Regions from separate parts of the Gardnerella piotii genome, predicted to be linked through region 3. Evidence: riboswitches for the same ligand, from Rfam matches in the RefSeq annotation. Region 3 holds a riboswitch; each other region holds the start of a gene.
The links. Region 3 has a riboswitch for thiamine pyrophosphate ahead of ACPEIW_RS04095 (ABC transporter permease). Riboswitches for the same ligand answer to the same signal wherever they lie in the genome.

Region 1 (6,077 bases), 210 kb from region 3:
AAAGATTCTACTCGATACATGGTGATTTTTGCTAATAAATTAATAATGTGTATAACTTTTTCAAATTTTTTCAAAAACCGCATCTTGTGAGGGTTTTTAGAGTGTAGGTTATGCACATTTGCATATACTATTAATTTTATGCCTAATAAGATGCCTAATAAGATTACGTACGTGTTTAATAAAATCAATAAAAATATATTCACTACTCTTAAAAATACTGTTGGGGATCTTATTGAATATTTTTCCGCTAAGTCATTTAAGTATTTTGTTGGGTTATTTATTGTAGTTATGTCGATTATCGCGCTTTTTCTACCAAGTGCGTATGTTGTTGAAGAACCTGGGCCAACTCAAGATGTTCTAGGAAAGTCTTTTGGAAAATATGTGATTAATGTTAAAAATAGCGCTGTTAAGAATACTGACTATAAATCTTCGTCAAAAAGTGGAAAGCTTCTTTTAGTAACAGTAAATACGTCTGGAATACCAGGTTACGAGATTCCAAATATATATGCGATTGCATCTTGGTTCGATTCTAAAAAGCAAGTTTTACCTAGAGAAGTTCTTGTTCCAGTAAATCAAAACGCAAGCGATTATAAGAAAGAAACAAATAAGCAAATGGCTTCTTCGCAATCTTCTGCGCAAGTGGCGGCTTTGGATTATGCGAAGAAGCATCTTAATGTGAATGTAAAAAACGTAAAAATTAAGTTGCATATAGACGATATTGGTGGACCTTCTGCAGGCATGATGTACGCTTTGGGTATTTTGAACAAGCTTACAAACACAGATTTGACTGGTGGGAAAATAATCGCTGGAACGGGAACCATTGATAACTCTGGGAAAGTTGGTCCGATTGGCGGTATTCGATTAAAGATGATATCTGCAAAAAGAGACGGAGCTAAATGGTTCTTAGCGCCAAACAGCAATTGCAATGAAGTTGTTGGGAATATTCCGCAAGGCTTAAAAGTTGTAAGTGTAAAAACATTGGATGACGCATACAAAGCGTTAGTAAAAATAAAGGCTGGGAAGAATCTAGATTCTTTAAGAACTTGTAAAGCGGAAAGTGGGCGATGAGGGACTCGAACCCCCGACATCCACCGTGTAAAGGTGGCGCTCTAGCCAGCTGAGCTAATCGCCCGCTTGAAACAAGATACAGTATGGTGTGTACTAGAACGCTGATTTGTGTTTTAGGCGTGTTTTGCGCATATATCATTTGCGTGTTTTGCGTGTTTTTTGTTTATGCGTCTTAACAATCGCGTAAAGTGTATTGAATACGAATCTGTTCAGGAGGTCTATTGTTTATGGCGAGTAAACCTGATACCGCGCGTAATTCTTCGGGTATTGAGCGTGTAGGTAAGCGCAAGAAGGGTTACAGCGTAGAGCAAGTTAATGATTTTCTTGAGCGTGCTCATTCTTTGTATGAATCTAGCGACATTAGTCTTACTCAAAAAGATATTCAAGACGTATCTTTCGATTTAGAAGATGAAGGATATGCTATTCCTCAAGTAGATGCTGCTCTTTCTAGATTAGAGCGTGCAGTTGTAGATAAGACTACGCAGTACGAGATTTCTAATCGCGGCAAGGTTGTTTGGAAGGCACAAGCAGACGAAGAATATAGAGTTTTGCTTTCTCATTCCCAGCGCGATTATAAAATGCGCTTTGATTCCGCGCAATCGCGTAAGCCTTCTTACGATAAAAAACAAGTAGACAATGTTGTAAATAAATCGCTAGATAAGATTGCTGTTCTTCTTGGATATAATCCAGTTTGGGGAAGCAGTTTAAGTGATTTAGACAAAATTGACGCAATGTTTGTTTCTAATGTTCTGTTTACTCAACGTTCTGGAAAACGAGGATATGACGAGCGTCAGGTGGACTATTATCTAAATGCTTGCGTTCGCTTATTAAGCAGACTTGAGTCTTATGATCGAGTTGCTAAGTATACAGACTTCGATTCTAGTGATTCTGTTGATTCTGCTAATTTTGGCGTTTCTGCTAAGTCTAATAATGATTTACAAGAAAATGTTGTTTCTAAAACATCTTCTGCGCCTAGTGTTGTTGAACATAGTGTTGTTGAACCTGCGGCAGCTCCAGCTCCCTCTCCATTAATGCCTCCAGCAATTCCTCCATCTATTCCTGTTGAGCATCATGCACAGAAGGCGATTTTTACTCCTCACTCTGCGAGTGTTGAAGCTAGTGACGATACAGACGACGAAATGTCGCAAGCGTCTACTGTTATGCCTCCAGCATTCCCTCCGTCTTATGCTCCTAATGCTGCTTCCAACAATTTTGCTACTAACAATAATGATTTTGGAAAAGTTAAAGATGCAGAAAAGAAGGAAGATAGCGCGAATGTTGTTAGTGCGAATGCTGATGGTGTAAATAATGCAAATGCTAACAATGCAAGTAATAGCAATGCAAATGATTCTAAATCCATTGGAGATTTGAATCTTTCGCTTCTTGCTTCGCCTAAGTTCGAGCCTTCGCAAAGTCTTAATTTAGATATTCCAGATCTTTCGTTCCCTGTTATGAACCATTTTGACACTTCGGTTGAAGATTCTTCTCGCGAAGCAAATAATGATTCAGATGATTTTGACGATACTGGCGAATCTAATTTTGGCGGATTTGTAAACCCAAATCATAATTAATAATCTATTTTTCACTTAGATTTAGGGATTATACAAGCTAAGAGTTATTGATTAATGCCGTTATATAACGATGAAGCTGTTGTTCTTAAGACTTTTCCTCTTGGGGAAGCTGATCGAGTTATTGTTATGCTCACTAAAAAGCATGGCAAGGTTCGAGCTGTTGCAAAAGGTGTAAGGCGGTTAAAATCTAGATTTGGTGGGCGCTTAGAGCCATTTATGCGTGTTAATGCACTTTTTGCAACTGGCAAAACTTTTGATGTTATTTCTCAAGCGGTTTTAGTTTCGCCTTATGCTGGTAGCATTTGTGCGGATTACAATCTGTATAGTTGTGCTAGCATGATTGCAGAGATTGCGGACGATTTAGTCTCGTCTTGCGCACAATATTCGGATTCTTGCTCACAATACAATCTTCTTATAGCTGCTTTGTCTGCTCTTTCTAAAAGTTTGCATAGTGCTGAATCAATCGCGCTTTCGTACGTTTTAAGAGCATTGCAATTAGCTGGATGGTCTCCTAGGTTAAATGAGTGCGTTATTTGTTCAACACGCAATGATTTAGACTATTTTTCGGCAGCTAGTGGTGGAGTTATGTGCTCTAAAGATCATGCTTTAGAGTCTATTAAGTGCAATGATTTAGCGCGTTTTCAAATGATTTCATTAATTAATGGTGATTGGCAAAATTTAGACGGAACAAGTATAGACGATTTAACATCTAAATGCGTTGAACAATGGTGTGAATATTGGTTAGAAAAGCCTATTAGATCTATGCGTTTAAGTGAAAAAAATTCTAATTCGTTGTATTTTGATTAGAGTTTCTATTATCTTAATGAGCGATTTTGTTAATTTTATGTTTGAATTTTATAAAATTTGTCCTCGCTGTCTGATGCAATATGAATGATATCAGGCACGGGTGCTCTTAAAAGAGCTGAGAAGATTACTGTCTAACCGTTTAACGTGAATCGGGTAATGCCGACGTACGGAGTTTTCTGCAGGGTCGCCTTTGTTTGATTGGTTAAAGATGAAAGGAGACCCTAATGGGTACATCTGTTGAAGAAGAGACCGTGCGTCCATCCTTGCGCTGGAACGTGGCTGATGTTACGCTCACGGTTGTTATTGCTGTAGCTTCTGGTATTATCTTCTGGGGCATCGGCTTGATTAGTGAGCCTATTTCTGCTGCTCTTAAGCTTATTCCAGTTCCAGGCGTTAGCGCTTTGTACTATGGTTTGTTCTACTTCGCTGGTCCTTTAGCTGCTATTATGGTTCGCAAGCCAGGCGCTGCACTATTCGGTGAGTTTATTGCTGCAATGGTTGAGTTGACTGTTGGTAGCCACTGGGGCGGTATTGGTACCGTTCTTCCTGGTTTTGTTCAGGGCTTGTTCGCTGAGTTTGCATTCTTGTTTGTTATGTATCGCAAGTGGAACGTTGGTTTGACTGCACTTTCTGGCGCATTAGCTGGTTTGGGTGGAATCGTTTCAACCTATCCGTTCTACTACGCAGGTGTTCCAATCTTCGGCGCATTCATGATGATTCACACACTTTGCAGCATGATTTCTGGTGCTGTAATTGGTGGTGTAGTTATGTGGTACTTGTACAAGGGTATTGCTGCTACTGGCGCATTGAGCCGTTTTGCTTCTGGCAAAGAAGTACGCGCTTAAGTCTTAACTTTTGCTAGTAAGATTTGATTTGTGGGCGGGGGATTACCTCGCCCACTTTTGTAAAGTCGCAAATAAAAGTCGCAAGAAAAATCGCAAGTTAGCAGCGCGCAAAAGTCGCAAATAAAAGTCAAAATAAAATCACAAATCACTATAAAACAAAGGAGTTAGTATGCTAAGAGTACGTCTTGAATATGTGCATCCATGGACGAATCACGCAGGTATGTATCTTGCAAGAAAGCGCGGATTGTACGCACAATACGGATTAGATGTAGAGTTTACAAGCACAGATACAGAGCGCGGAGATGTTCCAGCATGCTTGGAGCGTGGAGAAGTAGACATAGCTCTTGTTCGCTTAAATCAGCTTTTGGCTCATCAAAATGGTGCAAACAAGCTAACGTCATTTGCTGTAATGAATCAATCTCAAATTGGTGGAATCATAACAAATAAAAACACGGGTATTACGCGATTTAAAGATCTAGAAGGAAAGCGCGTAGTAATCCCTATGGGTGTTAAGCGCCTATATACGGAGCTTCAGCAGGCGGTTGCTGCCGACGGAGGCGACTTTAGCAAGCTGATTACAATTGACCCAGGCCCATGGGAGCCAGACATTCGAGCCGTAGAGCGCGGAATGTGTGACGCTTTTATTAATGTTGCTTGGTGGGAGCCATACCAGGGTTCGCTTCCATTTGACCAAGTTGTTGTTCTTCCATTCGATTCTATTGGCGTAGCTCCGCATCATTCTTACTATGTTTGCGCTCGCCAAGAGATGATTGAGCGAAATCCGCAATTAATACGCAACTTTGCAAGCGCAACAGTTAAGGGCTATGAGCTTGCAGGAAAAGACCCGCAGGCTGGTGTTGATGCTTTGCAAAATGCGCTTTGCCATATTAGCCCAGAGGCTTTGCGCGCGTCGCTAGACGAAGTGATTCCGTCTTGGTACGACAAGAATGGTCGCTGGGGTACAGCAGACATGGCTTTGGTGGAAAACTACACTCGTTGGATGGGTGAAAATGGCCACTTAAGCGTGCCTCTTGATTGCGCGCTAAAGAGCCTAGAAAGCGGATGCGTAACAAACGAGTATTTGCCAGAATAGTCGGCCAGCATGTGCTTGAATCGCAATCATAATAACGATTGCAAACGCAATTACAATCGCAAATAAATATCACAATTCAATGAACCTGTGGCAATAATTGGAGCGAATATGGAAAACGAAAGCAACGACCCTCAGCTAGATATTGTTGCTCAAAGATGGGCAAATGTTGATTTAGATGAGGCAAATATTGTGTGTTCTCTTTTAGAGGATCCGCTAGAAGCTGATTGCGTTTTAAGTCATAGTTTGCGCCCGATGGCTGCAGGTTCATTGATTCGTGCGCATTACAAAGATGATTCGTCAAAGAAATCGCAAAGTTTGGACGTTTATATTAAAAGATGCAGCACAAAAGTGAGGCAAGCAAGCACAATTAGGCCGTATCATCGTTTTGCGGAGCATCTTTTACAAAACAAAATAAGCACGCCAAAGTACTTGTATTTTAACAAAAATAGAGAGTTTTTAGATTTAGAAAAGAATACTTCTGGCGATACTTGTGACGATACTTCTGGCAATATTTACGTAGACGGCACTCTTCTTGTAATAGGCGATTGCGCTTATGAAGTGACTTTAAAAGCTAGCGGAGAAGATAGATACAAAGACGCGTACACTTGGGATCCGCCTAAAACGTGCGAAGAAGCCAAAAATCTTGGAGTAATGATGGCAAAAATCGCCTTAGCTTCGCAAAGTTTTGACGAG
Region 2 (6,077 bases), 150 kb from region 3:
CATAACAAGAATCGTGTTTGGAGAATGAAGAATAAAGAAGGATGCGATTGTTGCAAAAATCATTCCAGAAATAACAGTTGCAACAAACGTAGAGATAAACGGGAACACACTGAACTTTCTAGCAGCATCCTTAGGGAAAGCTTTTAAGTAACCCATAAGCACTAACGTCATAATGATTGCTGCTGGAATATCGCAAGCGTATTCAAGACCAGGAATCGAAGTGTTAAATTGAATCAAAGTAGCAGCCAAAGCGCCAATAATCGCACCTTGAATAACATTTGGTCGAACAAGCAAAATAGACAAGCAGAACGATGCAATAACAAACTCTGGCTGAATGTTTCCAATCGAAAGCGACTTTGCAACTGTAAAGTCAAGAATACATCCAGCTGCAAAAAGAACAGCAACCAAAACTAAAGACGTAATATCTAAAGCGTGCTTTTTAACATTTACGCCTTTTAGCAAAGTAGCTGCTTGATTAATTTCGGACTGTGCAGATGTTGTATCTACGCTAGTGGTCTCTGCGCTAGTAGCTTCTACGTTAGTGGACTCCTGATTCATGATTTTCTCCTTTACGTAAATTTTTACGTTGTTTGTTTTCAACAATTTTGGTTTAGATTGTTATTGGTTTTAGATTGTTTAGATTGTTTTAGATTTGGATTAAAACCAAATAGATTTTGCGTTTTAGGATATAAAAAAGACCCCTAGGTTTACCCTAGAGGTCTTTTATAAGCCTAAACAAGCAGCTTCTAAAACTTTAGAGTAAACTACGCCAAAGAGAAGTCTGCCACCACCACATACGAGCAGCATCAAAAGTATCGCGAGCTTGAGCATTCATGTTACGCATGACAGCCGCCTCCTTAAATACTTTAGCTGCAAAGCTAAATGCCTATGTGGTCAATCACAAACCTAACACCGTAAAATTTACGATATGCGTTTGTGTTGTGTTCGATGCTAACACCATAAAAGTACAAATGCAAACAAAAATATAAAATTAGCAAAAAATCACACAAAATACGTAAAAATATCCACACTTAAATCCGCACAATTCCAAGCAAAACGCCGTAAGCGCATAAAACGCATTTCTAATCTTATATAAAACAATCTCAATCCCTAGCAACGTGTATACTTTCACAAGTTGCGGGCTTGTAGCTCAGTGGATAGAGCGTCTGCCTCCGGAGCAGAAGGTCGTGGGTTCGAATCCCATTAAGCCCACAAAATATCCCAAAATGGCTTTATTCCAACGTTTTCAGCATGTGTCTTACATGAACGACACACCAAAATTAATTTCCACCAAGAAGCGCAAACGTACCGTAGTAAACAGCTGCGATTAATGCAATTGCAGGAATAATTAAGCATACAACCATAAACACATAATCGCGCTTATTTACGTAACTTATGCGTGAATGAGACCTTGGATTTTCTCCACCAAAACCGCGCGCTTGCATTGCTGTTGCCAAAGTACTAGACCTACGAATCGAAAGAACAAGAAGCGCAAAAGCTTGAGGCATAAATGCGCGAATCTTACTATCGTCTCCAAGACCGCGAGATCTTCTAGAAGCAGTAAGAGCTGCCCAATCGTCTTGTAAAACGCTAAAAAGCCTCATTCCCGCTAATCCACCATAAACAAACTTATCTGGCAAATGCATAACTTGACTAAAAGCATCTGCTAAATCTGTAGCATCAATACCAATAACAGTAACAATTGCAGGAACACCAATCGCTAAAATACGAATAAACGTTGCAATTGCAAGAGTTGTTGAGTGCTCGCTTACGTGAATAATTCCCCAATCAAACAACGTTTGACCGCCAGATTTACCATACAACCACACTGCTAGAGCAGATCCAGGCGCACCAACCCAAACAGGCCAAGAAAGCTTAACAACACGCCAAGGATTCATTCCAACAATCCATAAAATTATAAACTCTAAAACAAGTGCAATAGTCGAAGAAAGCCAATCAAGAGTAAACAGCAAAGGAATGGAAAGCATAAAAGCTCCAAGCATGCGGTAAACAGGATTTAGCGATGCCAAAAATGGCGAGCAACTTGCGGCTCTTTCTTTCTCATCACGCTTATTTACAGCGCTAACTTTTATTCGAGAAATATTCGTTGAATTAGTTGTAGAAGACAAGCTTTGCGATGATTCTAAATCTTCTTTTGCTTGCGATTCTTGTAAATCTGATAAATCTCCAGAATCACTATTCTTAGCATTGTTAACTGGCAAAAGTTCAACCAAACGCGCGCCCAGAGCGTCTACTAGCTCTTTATCGTGAGTAACAACAATAACACTAACGCCGTCTGCTCTAAGACTTGCAATCAGCTTTATAATTTGCATCCACGTTTTTCGATCTTGGCCAAAAGTTGGCTCATCTAAAATCAAAACCCTTGGAGCTGCAGCCAAAGATGCAGCAACTGTAAGCCTGCGCTTTTCTCCTCCAGAAAGCGTGTACGGATTGGCGTTGGCATATCTGCCTAATCTGAATCGCTCTAGCAATTCTTTAGCTTTTGCTCGAGCATCCTCTTCGCTCATGCCTGTTCTAATAGGGCCTAACATAACCTCTTCTAAAACAGTTCCGCAAGCAAATTGGTGTTCTGGATTTTGGAAAACATACGATATTCTTTTAGCGAGTTCAGTTGACTTCCACTTTATAGGATCACTTGAGTCTAAATCTTTACAAAGTTCCTCGCTTGCTACAACTTCGCCTTCTATTGACGGAATTAATCCTGCCAAAGTTAGAGACAAAGTTGATTTTCCAGCACCATTTGCGCCAACCAAAGCCGTTATTTGGCCAGAATTAAATTCAAGATTAATGTTTTTAGCTATTGGAGTATCCGTATGACTAATCGCAAGGTTTTTTGTAGATAAAACTACTTTCCCATCTCCTACAGAAGGATCACAATCAGGCTCTCCTTCAACATGAATCCTGCCTATATTGCGATTTTTTGAATCCTTATACTTATCCGGGAGCCATATTCCAAGATTTTCAAAATCAAGATCCTTGCGATTAAACACCTCGTCTGGAGTTCCGTCGGCTACGATTACTGTTTTAGCACTCTCGTCTCTTGCAATATCGTCATCGTGAACAAAGTTTTTGCTATCTTCGCTATTACTATTACCGCTATTACCGCTATTTTCAAGCCCCAAAACAATTACTCGGTCAATTAAATCAATCCAAGGCTGCGCATGATGTTCAACAAGAACCATGGTTGCATGAGTATCGTCAAGCACTTTTCCAACTGCTGAAACAATTTGCTCAACGCCGTCTGGATCCAGATTTGCTGTAGGCTCGTCTAAAAGAAGAACACTAGGCTTCATTGCCAACGCACCAGCAAGAGCCAATCGCTGCATTTGACCACCGCTTAAATGTGCAGTAGAGCGATGAAGTTGCAAGCCATCTAAGCCAACCTCTTTAAGACTTTCGTCAACAATATTCCAAATCTCTTTACGCGGAACATTCATGTTTTCTGGACCAAACGCAACGTTATCTCCTAAACGTTGAAAAATCGCTTGAGATTCTGGGTCTTGTAAAACTAAACCAACGCGTCCGCGAGCCTTATGAACTGGTACATCGTCTACAAATACTGCGCCTTCACTCACTCCGCCATCTTCGTCTTCAACTAAAACATTATGCGAAGAAGAGTTACTATTTTTATCGTTTGAATCACTTTTAAGAATAATATCGCTGCCGATTAATCCAGCAGCACCTTCAAGAATAGTGGACTTGCCTATGCCCGATGCTCCTAATAGCAATACTCTCTGCCCTGCTTCAATAGTCAGGTTCAAACCACGAACAGCAAACGCTTTGCGAGAGGCATGACGATAACCCCAATTCTCAAAACGCAACTTAGCAGCACTAAAAGCCGATGGAAGGAAAGTTTCAGCTTTGTACTGGTTAGCATTGTTCAAAACCTGCGTTTTATATGCATCGGGCATAGCAAATCCTTTATGGCAATGATTTTATTTAATTATTTATTAAATTATTTTTAGGATTATTAGACTTTACTATAGATTTTTAGAATCTTAACAAATCTTAGAATCTTAGCAAATCCTACAATCCCAAAACGCCTACTTGCTTAGAAAAATCTAAACAGCATACAGCATTTAATTGCTATATGCATAGAAGACGCTTGTTGACATGATTGTGCCTTTTTACTTTTAGGCACGGGAAAAACAGATCTCCGTGCGCCAGTATTACCTGGATTCACGTTCAAGCGGTTTCTCTCAGCTTTACGAATTAACGCAAAGCACCCGTGTCTAGTGAAAATTTTACGGCATTGTGTAGACTCGCGCACAAAATCAACATGTTCGCGCGCTTTTATGCGCGAGTTATAACTTACAACACTACTTCCCTAAACGACTAAGAAGCAAAGCTTCCGTTACAATATTTGACTTCAAGCCAGAAAGAGAAATCGACTCATTTGGGCTGTGAGCATTAGACTTTGGATCTTCTGGACCCGTAACTAAAACTTGAGCTTTAGGGAAGATTCGTTGCAATTCTGGAATAAATGGAATCGAACCACCTTCGCCCTTATTAATAGGATCCACACCAAAAGCGTCTTTCATAGATGCGAGCGCATCTTTAGTTGCAACAGCATTTGGATCCATAGCCCAACCCATGCCATTATCTAAAGGATCTACAGTTACTTGCGCGCCAAACGGTGCATTTTTAATCAAAAAGTCACTCAATGCTTTTTGTGCTTCCTCTGGACGCTGGCAAGGCGCAGTTCTAAGCGAAAGTCGCAAGCGTGTCTCGTGAGCAATAACGTTAAAGCTTTCCTCTACTGGATGAGCGTCCATTCCAATAACAGTCAAACTTGGCTTAGTCCACATTCGTGCAGCCAAAGATCCAGTTCCTGCAAGCTTGTATGAATCAACTACAGAAGAATCGGCTCTAACTTGAGTCTCATCTAAATCGCGTTGCAATCCACCAACAGGCTCTTGCGATTCAACTCCAGGAACATCTAAATCGCCGTCTTTGTTGTAAAGAGAAGCAACAAGCATTGAAGCAAGCGTGTATGCGTCTAAAATAGGGCCACCAAATTGACCAGAGTGAACTTGATGATCAAGAACCTTAACCTTAACGTCTACAGTAGTGTTTCCGCGCAAGCTAGTCGTAAGGCTTGGAACTTCAGCAGACCAATTTCCAGAGTCTGCAACAATAATTACATCGGATTCAAACTCATCTTTGTGAGACTCAATAAATGGAATAAAGCTTGGAGAGCCCATCTCCTCTTCGCCTTCAATAAACACTTTAATGTTTACGCCTAAATCTTCACTTAAAGCACGCAAAGCACCATAGTGAATAGCAATTCCACCGCCATCGTCCGCGCTTCCGCGACCATACAAGCGCCCATCTATCTCTGTTCCTTTAAAAGGATCCGTATTCCACTCGCTTGCATCTGGAACAGGCTGAACATCGTGATGAGCGTAAAGCAAAACAGTTGGAGCACTAGGATCCACAATACGAGATCCAACAACTTCAAAGGCTCCTGGAGTGCCATCTGGATTTTGCGATTGCTCAACACGAGCATCAACGCCCACTTCGCGCAATACACCAGCAACGTATTCAGCCGAAGCGCGCATATGATCCCCAGTAATGCCTTTAGCAGAAACAGCTCCAAACTCTATCTTTTTATTAAGAACGGATATAACATCATTCCACGCAGCGCTAACACGATTCTTAACATCTTCCACATTAAGATTAGCCATACAAATCTCCTTAAAACAAATAGCCAAAACAAATAGTCAAGCGGTTAACTACTATCTAACCACTATCACACTATTAACAACATTAACAGCCAGCAAAATCTATGGAACGCGTCTAGTCTGTTGGGTAATCTGCAAACATGACATGGAATCCATTTGTAAAAAAAGATGCTGATAATAATGCGCAAAATGGCAATAAATCATCAGCCAATGAAAATAGCGAAAATAAAGTAGAAAATAAGGCAAAAACTCGCACAAAAAACGCTCCAACTCCAAAGCAAAGCGAAGCTGCAGCGCAAAATCTTAGGCCGCTAGTTCCAACCGATAGAAAAGCTAGCGCAAAGGCTGCGCGAGCACGATTGCGCGAAAGAG
Region 3 (6,077 bases):
CGATTAACTTTTTTACAACCAAGATTTAGCGATTCTTCATCTTCATTTTGAGCATAGTCATTATCTTCCCAAGGAGTAGTGCATTTGCAAACTTTTGGACTAAACTCACTTGCGATTTTGTCTAAAACAATATCTCCAATAGGATTAACGCCTCTGCCCATAACAAGACTTTGAGCTAGCAAAGCATGCAAGCATTTAACACGAACTGGCATTCCGCCTGCACTCATGTTTTTAATATGCTCTTCGCTATCGTTTAATCGATTAGCTAACTCTTTGCGAAACTCTAAATACGCTTTATGCGCATATTCGTATTTTTTAGCAACTTCTTCGTTAGTGTTTAACAAATCATTGCATTCCTTCATAAAGCCTTGCGCTTCTAGGTGCGAAGCAGCTTTAACAGCCTCTGGACTTGTTAAATAGCATGTTGTAGGAAAAGGCGTTCCGTCTTCTAAGCATGGACGAGTAATAACAGCAAGTGGCCTACCACAAACGCATCTAGCACCAACAGCAACCATGCCCCTTGGAAATCTTCCTAATTGACGCTTTACAATGTTTTTGTCTGCTTTATTTGCAGGATTCTCTAGTAGCGAACTCACTAATAACTTTGCGTTTGGGCCCATGTTACACTCCATATGCATTGCGCATCTTAAAATCGTATATAACTCTTATTGTTAAATTCTATCTAGTTTTAATTCTATCTAGTTTTATTACCATTATTACTATGTTTTTTGTTTGTTGACTTTTCATTATTACTTTTAGATTTATTAGACTTGCTTGTGCTATTGGAGTGATTATTTTGTTTGCCACTTTGCTTAGTGGTATTAATCTTAGAAGACTTGCTACTTTCATCATTTTCTTTAGCCTTAAAGCTCATATCGTCTGGCTTGTCTGCCTTGTGAAGCGCATAAAACAAGTCACTATACCACGGCAACGCTTTTCTGTCTTCGTACAAAGAATCATCCTTATTAAACGATTCTGGAACAGAACCCGTAATCGCCTCTGGATGCTCTACTCTAACAGCCTGCTCCCCTGGAAATATAAACCCCAATCTTTCCCTTGCTTGAGCTGCAACATACGCCTTGTCTTTCCAACGCTCCACATCGTTATTAAGAGCTTGCTTTTTATCTTTCAAAGCAGACTCATCTCTTTGCAAAGCGTGCAATTCTGCCAAACTTAAAGCATAGTTACGAATTGTTGATATAAGACCAATACAGCAAAGAAATACAACAACTATCATGGAAACAAATACGATTGAACCAGAAAACAGCTTCTTTTTTTGAGGCTGATTTGATTCGTCAACTGTATTTGCAGTCATGCGGCGATTTCTTAAAATCATACTTCTAAATTACTTTGAATATTCGACGTGACGCACACGCGCTTATAAGATTGCGGCCAGCAGCACAAGGCCACTGACCGCGATTAACTCTTAGCTTTATTATTAAGCTTATTATTTAGCTTTAGTCTTTATAGTTTTGACTTTAGATTACTCCATTTGAGCTTTGCTCAAAATCGTATCTGCAGAATGTTGCAATTTTTGCAACTCTTCTTGAGTCAAATCAAGCTGGCATTGCTTAACAATTCCTTCTCTACCAACAATTGCTGGGTAAGAAAGATAAGAATGGTATTCTTCGCGATAGTTAGAAACAGGCATTTGCTCTTTAGAATCCGAAAGAACTGCATCTACTAAACGAACTGCAGCAGCAGCAATACCGTAGTTTGTGTACTTCTTTCCGTAGAACACTGTAAATCCGCCTTCGCGAGTTTCCTCATCAATAGCGTCTAAATCCATGTTCTTTTCTTTAATAAGCTCTGTTATAGGCTGCTCAAAGACTTTAACTGTGGACCACGCAACAAATTGCGAATCACCATGCTCTCCTAAGCTATATCCCTTAACAGCCTTTGGATGCACGCCAAAGAACTTGCCTACTGCACGATGCAAGCGTGCAGAATCAAGCAAAGTGCCAGTTCCAATAATCTTTTCGTAAGGAAGACCAGTAGCTTCCTTGTAAAGCTGGCAAATAGCGTCGCAAGGATTTGTTATGTCAATCAAAACACCGTGGAATCCAGAAGCCTTAATCTTTGCACCAACTTCTGCAACTTCCTTACGATTATACTTAAGCTCTGCAAAACGATCTGGATGAGGAACGTCCAAAAGCTTTATGTGACCCAAGGCGCTTACGATTACCTCTACGTCTTTTAATGCTTCATAATCATTAACCGTAATATTAACGTTAAAAGGCACATTATCCATTGAATCTTCAAAATCCAATGCGTCGGCATTCACTTTTGCCTCGTTTGTATCATAAAGATACAAATCATCAGCATGACCGCCAACAACAAGTTGATGCGCTACTGCTGCACCAACGTTTCCCATGCCTATAACTGCGACTTTTCTCATATGAAACATCTCCTTCCGTTTTTAGTTTTCCATAAAAAATAGCACTATTTTGATGAGAATGAAAGTAATTTTAGAAAAATTTATATATTTTTTCAAAAAATCGCTAAAATATACGAAAAACGGCCAATCGCACGAATGCGACTGGCCGAATTATGCTACAGTCTAGATCTTAAACAAGACTTACGTAGAACTTATAAAAGCTCTAGCATATTACTTCATATACTTCTTGCAAGCCTTGAATGCGCTGTAACCAGCATACTGAGCAGTAGAACCAAGCTCTTCTTCAATCTCAAGCAAGCGGTTGTACTTAGCAATACGCTCGCCACGAGCAGGAGCACCAGTCTTGATTTGGCCAGTGTTCTTAGCAACAGCAAGATCAGAAATGGTGGTATCTGGGGTTTCGCCAGAACGGTGAGAAACCATGGAAGTGAAACCATTCTTGGTTGCAAGCTCAATAGCGTCGAGAGTCTCGGTAACGGAACCAATCTGGTTCAACTTTACGAGCAAGGAGTTAGCTGCTCCAAGCTCAATGCCCTTAGCCAAACGCTTTGGATTAGTAACGAGCAAGTCGTCACCAACGAATTGCAAACGATCGCCAAGACGCTTGGTGATTGCTGCCCAATCATCCCAGCCTTCTTCCTGGAATGGATCTTCGATAGAAACGATTGGATACTCGTTAATGAGCTTCTCGTAGTAATCAAGCATGTAAGCAGATTCGCGCTCTTCGCCGTCGAAACGATACTTGCCAGTTTCCTTGTTGTAGAACTCAGAAGAAGCAACGTCGAGGGAAATACCAATCTGCTTGCCTGGCTCGTAACCAGCAGCTTCGATTGCATCCATAATGTACTTCAAAGAATCTTCGTTGGACTTCATCTTTGGAGCGAAGCCACCTTCGTCGCCAAGACCAGTAGCCAAGCCTTCCTTCTTCAAAACGTTCTTTAAGGTGTGATAAACCTCAACGCCAGCACGCAAAGCGTCGCTATAAGTAGCAAAGCCGTATGGAGAAATCATGTATTCCTGAATATCGGTTGCAAAATCAGCGTGAGCACCACCGTTCATAATGTTCATGTTTGGAACTGGAAGAATGTGGCCATTTGTACCGCCAATGTAGCGATACAAAGGAAGCTCAGCAGACTCAGCAGCAGCATAAAGAGCAGCAAGAGAAACGCCAAGAATAGCGTTTGCGCCAAGCTTGCCCTTGTTTGGAGTGCCATCAAGCTCGATCATTGTTTCATCAAGAGCGCGCTGATCAGAGGCATCCATGCCAATAACCTTTGGAGCGATTACTTCGTTAACAGCCTTAACTGCTTCCAAAGTACCCTTGCCTTGATAGCGAGACTTATCGCCATCGCGACGCTCCCAAGCTTCTGCCTCACCAGTTGAAGCACCAGAAGGAACTAAACCAATTCCTTGAGCGCCATCTTCGGTCTCCAAATAAACCTGAACAGTAGGATTTCCACGAGAATCCAAAATTTCGCGTGCATATACGCTTTCAATAGCTGCCACAACTACTCCTTATTTATCTGTTGGTTGTGTAACATATTTAAGATTAATGCGTTTTATGGACGTTATTTCGCAGCGTAAGTCGTTAAGCATACAAGACTATATAATCCAAGCTTTTGTTAATTTGTCCACACCTTTGTACAATAATAACAAACTGACACGGGGTGCAATTATTTGCTTGATTGTAATTGCTGAGATTATACCCGTCGAACCTGATATAGCTAGTACTATCGAAGGGAATGTCGAATGGTTAGCCATTGTAAGAGCATGCTAAAAAATGCATCTTCTTCACTACGTTTATGTGTGCCATGGCTTTCCACACTTGTCATACTTATTGGATGGTTTTTAGCTACACTTGGGCCTAAAGAGACTAGGCACATTCCATCACCTGCAGAAGTAATTAACGCTTTTCAAGAATTAAACTCAGAAGGTTTAATTTGGCCTTCGTTGGGAATTAGTTTTACAAGAGTTATTGCAGGATTATGTTTAGGAATGATAATTGCAGTTCCAGCAGGAGTTATTTCTGGTAGCACAAAGCTGGGCGACATTATTATTAACAAGCCTGGCCACATGCTACGGTCTGTTCCTTTTACTGCACTAGCACCTTTGCTTATTATTTTATTAGGCATTGGTGAGACTATGAAAATAGCTCTTATTGCTATAGGCGTATTTGGAACGTTCTACGTAAATATGAGGGATGGAGTTCGTAATATTGATCCCAAACTCTTGGAATTAGCTCGCGCATACAAAGTAAATAGCAAAACAGTATTTTTCACAATTCTTCTTCGAGGAGCGCTACCTAACTTTATGACTGCTTTACGCTTTGCAATATCAGTGTCTTGGGTGGCATTGGTAACGTGTGAAACAGTCAACGCTTCAAAAGGAATTGGATATGTTCTTGCAAGATCACAAGAATTTTACAGACCAGATCAAATGCTGCTATGCATAGTTTTATACGCGATTGCAGGTCTACTTTCTGAAGGAATTGCAACACTTTTAGAAAAAATTTGCATGCCTGAGCGACGTTCATCCATCGTTAAAATCAAACAGAACTAAGAATATTAGCAAAATAATTAGGAGAATAAAATGGCTAAATTCGCATTATCTACAACAAGCAAGCGAGCATTAGCAGCTTTCTGCGCGCTTTGCACAGCAATCACCCTAGCATCATGCGGAAGCTCCAACAGCAAAACACAAGCATCATCCGCAAAATCTTCCACAAATACTACTAAGCAAGTAAAAGAAGATACTGGAACTTTAAGAGTAGCATACTTGACTTCTGCAAATTATTTAACAACTCTTTCAAATAATACAAAGATGGCAGATAAGATCTTTGGCAAGGCAAAGGTTACATTTAGCGGACCATATGTTCCTCCAGAAGCAAACACTGCAGTAACTTCTGGAAACGCAGACGTAACAACCACAGGATCTGGCCATTTTATTCATTTTATCTCCAAAGGCCAGCCATGGGTTGCTTATGCTATTAACTATTACAATGGAAACGCTCAAGGAATCGTAGCAGCACCAAATAGCGGAATCAAATCGCTTAAAGACTTGTACGGAAAGAAGATTGGAATTATTGCTAAAGGTGGAAGTGGAGATTATATAATTCACAAAGCTTTTGAAAAAGCAGGACTTGACCCATCCAAGGTTCAAGAAGTAGAGATGAGTCCGAAGAACTTCCATGCAGCATTCACAACTGGTCAAGTTGATGCATTAGCAACCTTCGATCAGAACTTTGCTGCAGCTCTTGCAACTCCAGGATCAAAACTTCTAGTCACTGCAAAAGATTATGGAAATATTAACTTCGGAATCCAAGTTGCATCTGCTGAATTTGCTAAAAAGCACCCACAGCTATTAAAGAAAATGTATCGTGCTTTAGTAGAAGAAGGTAAAAGAGTTAAGAAGAAGCATTCGATTATTCTTGATATGTATAAGAAGTTTGGTGCATCCGATGAAACAATGAAAGAATTAGCTAAGTTTGACATTCCGCAAATTCGACCAATGAATGCAGAAACTATGAAAATGCTTAAACAACAAGCTAAGGAATATGTTAAATACGGATTCATTAAAGAAGTTCCTGATTTCTCTAAAGCTGTAATCGACTGCAGCAAGTAAACGATTACTAATTGTAATTAGAGTACGACTTTAGAATACGACTATGTTTAATAGCATT

Region 1: another riboswitch for thiamine pyrophosphate. It lies ahead of ACPEIW_RS04915 (ECF transporter S component); the one in region 3 lies ahead of ACPEIW_RS04095 (ABC transporter permease).
Region 2: another riboswitch for thiamine pyrophosphate. It lies ahead of ACPEIW_RS04675 (ATP-binding cassette domain-containing protein); the one in region 3 lies ahead of ACPEIW_RS04095 (ABC transporter permease).

The regions. Positions count from the first base shown of each region.
Region 1 is NZ_CP187450.1:1,191,671-1,197,747, reverse strand. Features, by position in the region: gene ACPEIW_RS04935 (YlbL family protein) at 151-1,068, shown strand; tRNA gene ACPEIW_RS04930 (tRNA-Val) at 1,059-1,132, opposite strand; gene ACPEIW_RS04925 (DivIVA domain-containing protein) at 1,296-2,639, shown strand; gene recO (DNA repair protein RecO) at 2,694-3,446, shown strand; TPP riboswitch at 3,533-3,634, shown strand; gene ACPEIW_RS04915 (ECF transporter S component) at 3,671-4,291, shown strand; gene ACPEIW_RS04910 (ABC transporter substrate-binding protein) at 4,461-5,384, shown strand; gene ACPEIW_RS04905 (phosphotransferase enzyme family protein) at 5,493-6,077, shown strand, end outside.
Region 2 is NZ_CP187450.1:1,134,126-1,140,202, forward strand. Features, by position in the region: gene ACPEIW_RS04665 (hypothetical protein) at 1-558, opposite strand, end outside; tRNA gene ACPEIW_RS04670 (tRNA-Arg) at 1,140-1,212, shown strand; gene ACPEIW_RS04675 (ATP-binding cassette domain-containing protein) at 1,281-3,932, opposite strand; TPP riboswitch at 4,159-4,261, opposite strand; gene ACPEIW_RS04680 (dipeptidase) at 4,341-5,708, opposite strand; gene ACPEIW_RS04685 (DUF3043 domain-containing protein) at 5,846-6,077, shown strand, end outside.
Region 3 is NZ_CP187450.1:979,691-985,767, forward strand. Features, by position in the region: gene ACPEIW_RS04075 (DUF501 domain-containing protein) at 1-638, opposite strand, end outside; gene ACPEIW_RS04080 (FtsB family cell division protein) at 695-1,336, opposite strand; gene ACPEIW_RS04085 (L-lactate dehydrogenase) at 1,484-2,398, opposite strand; gene eno (phosphopyruvate hydratase) at 2,609-3,904, opposite strand; TPP riboswitch at 4,052-4,158, shown strand; gene ACPEIW_RS04095 (ABC transporter permease) at 4,169-4,957, shown strand; gene ACPEIW_RS04100 (ABC transporter substrate-binding protein) at 4,988-6,019, shown strand; gene ACPEIW_RS04105 (ABC transporter ATP-binding protein) at 6,063-6,077, shown strand, end outside.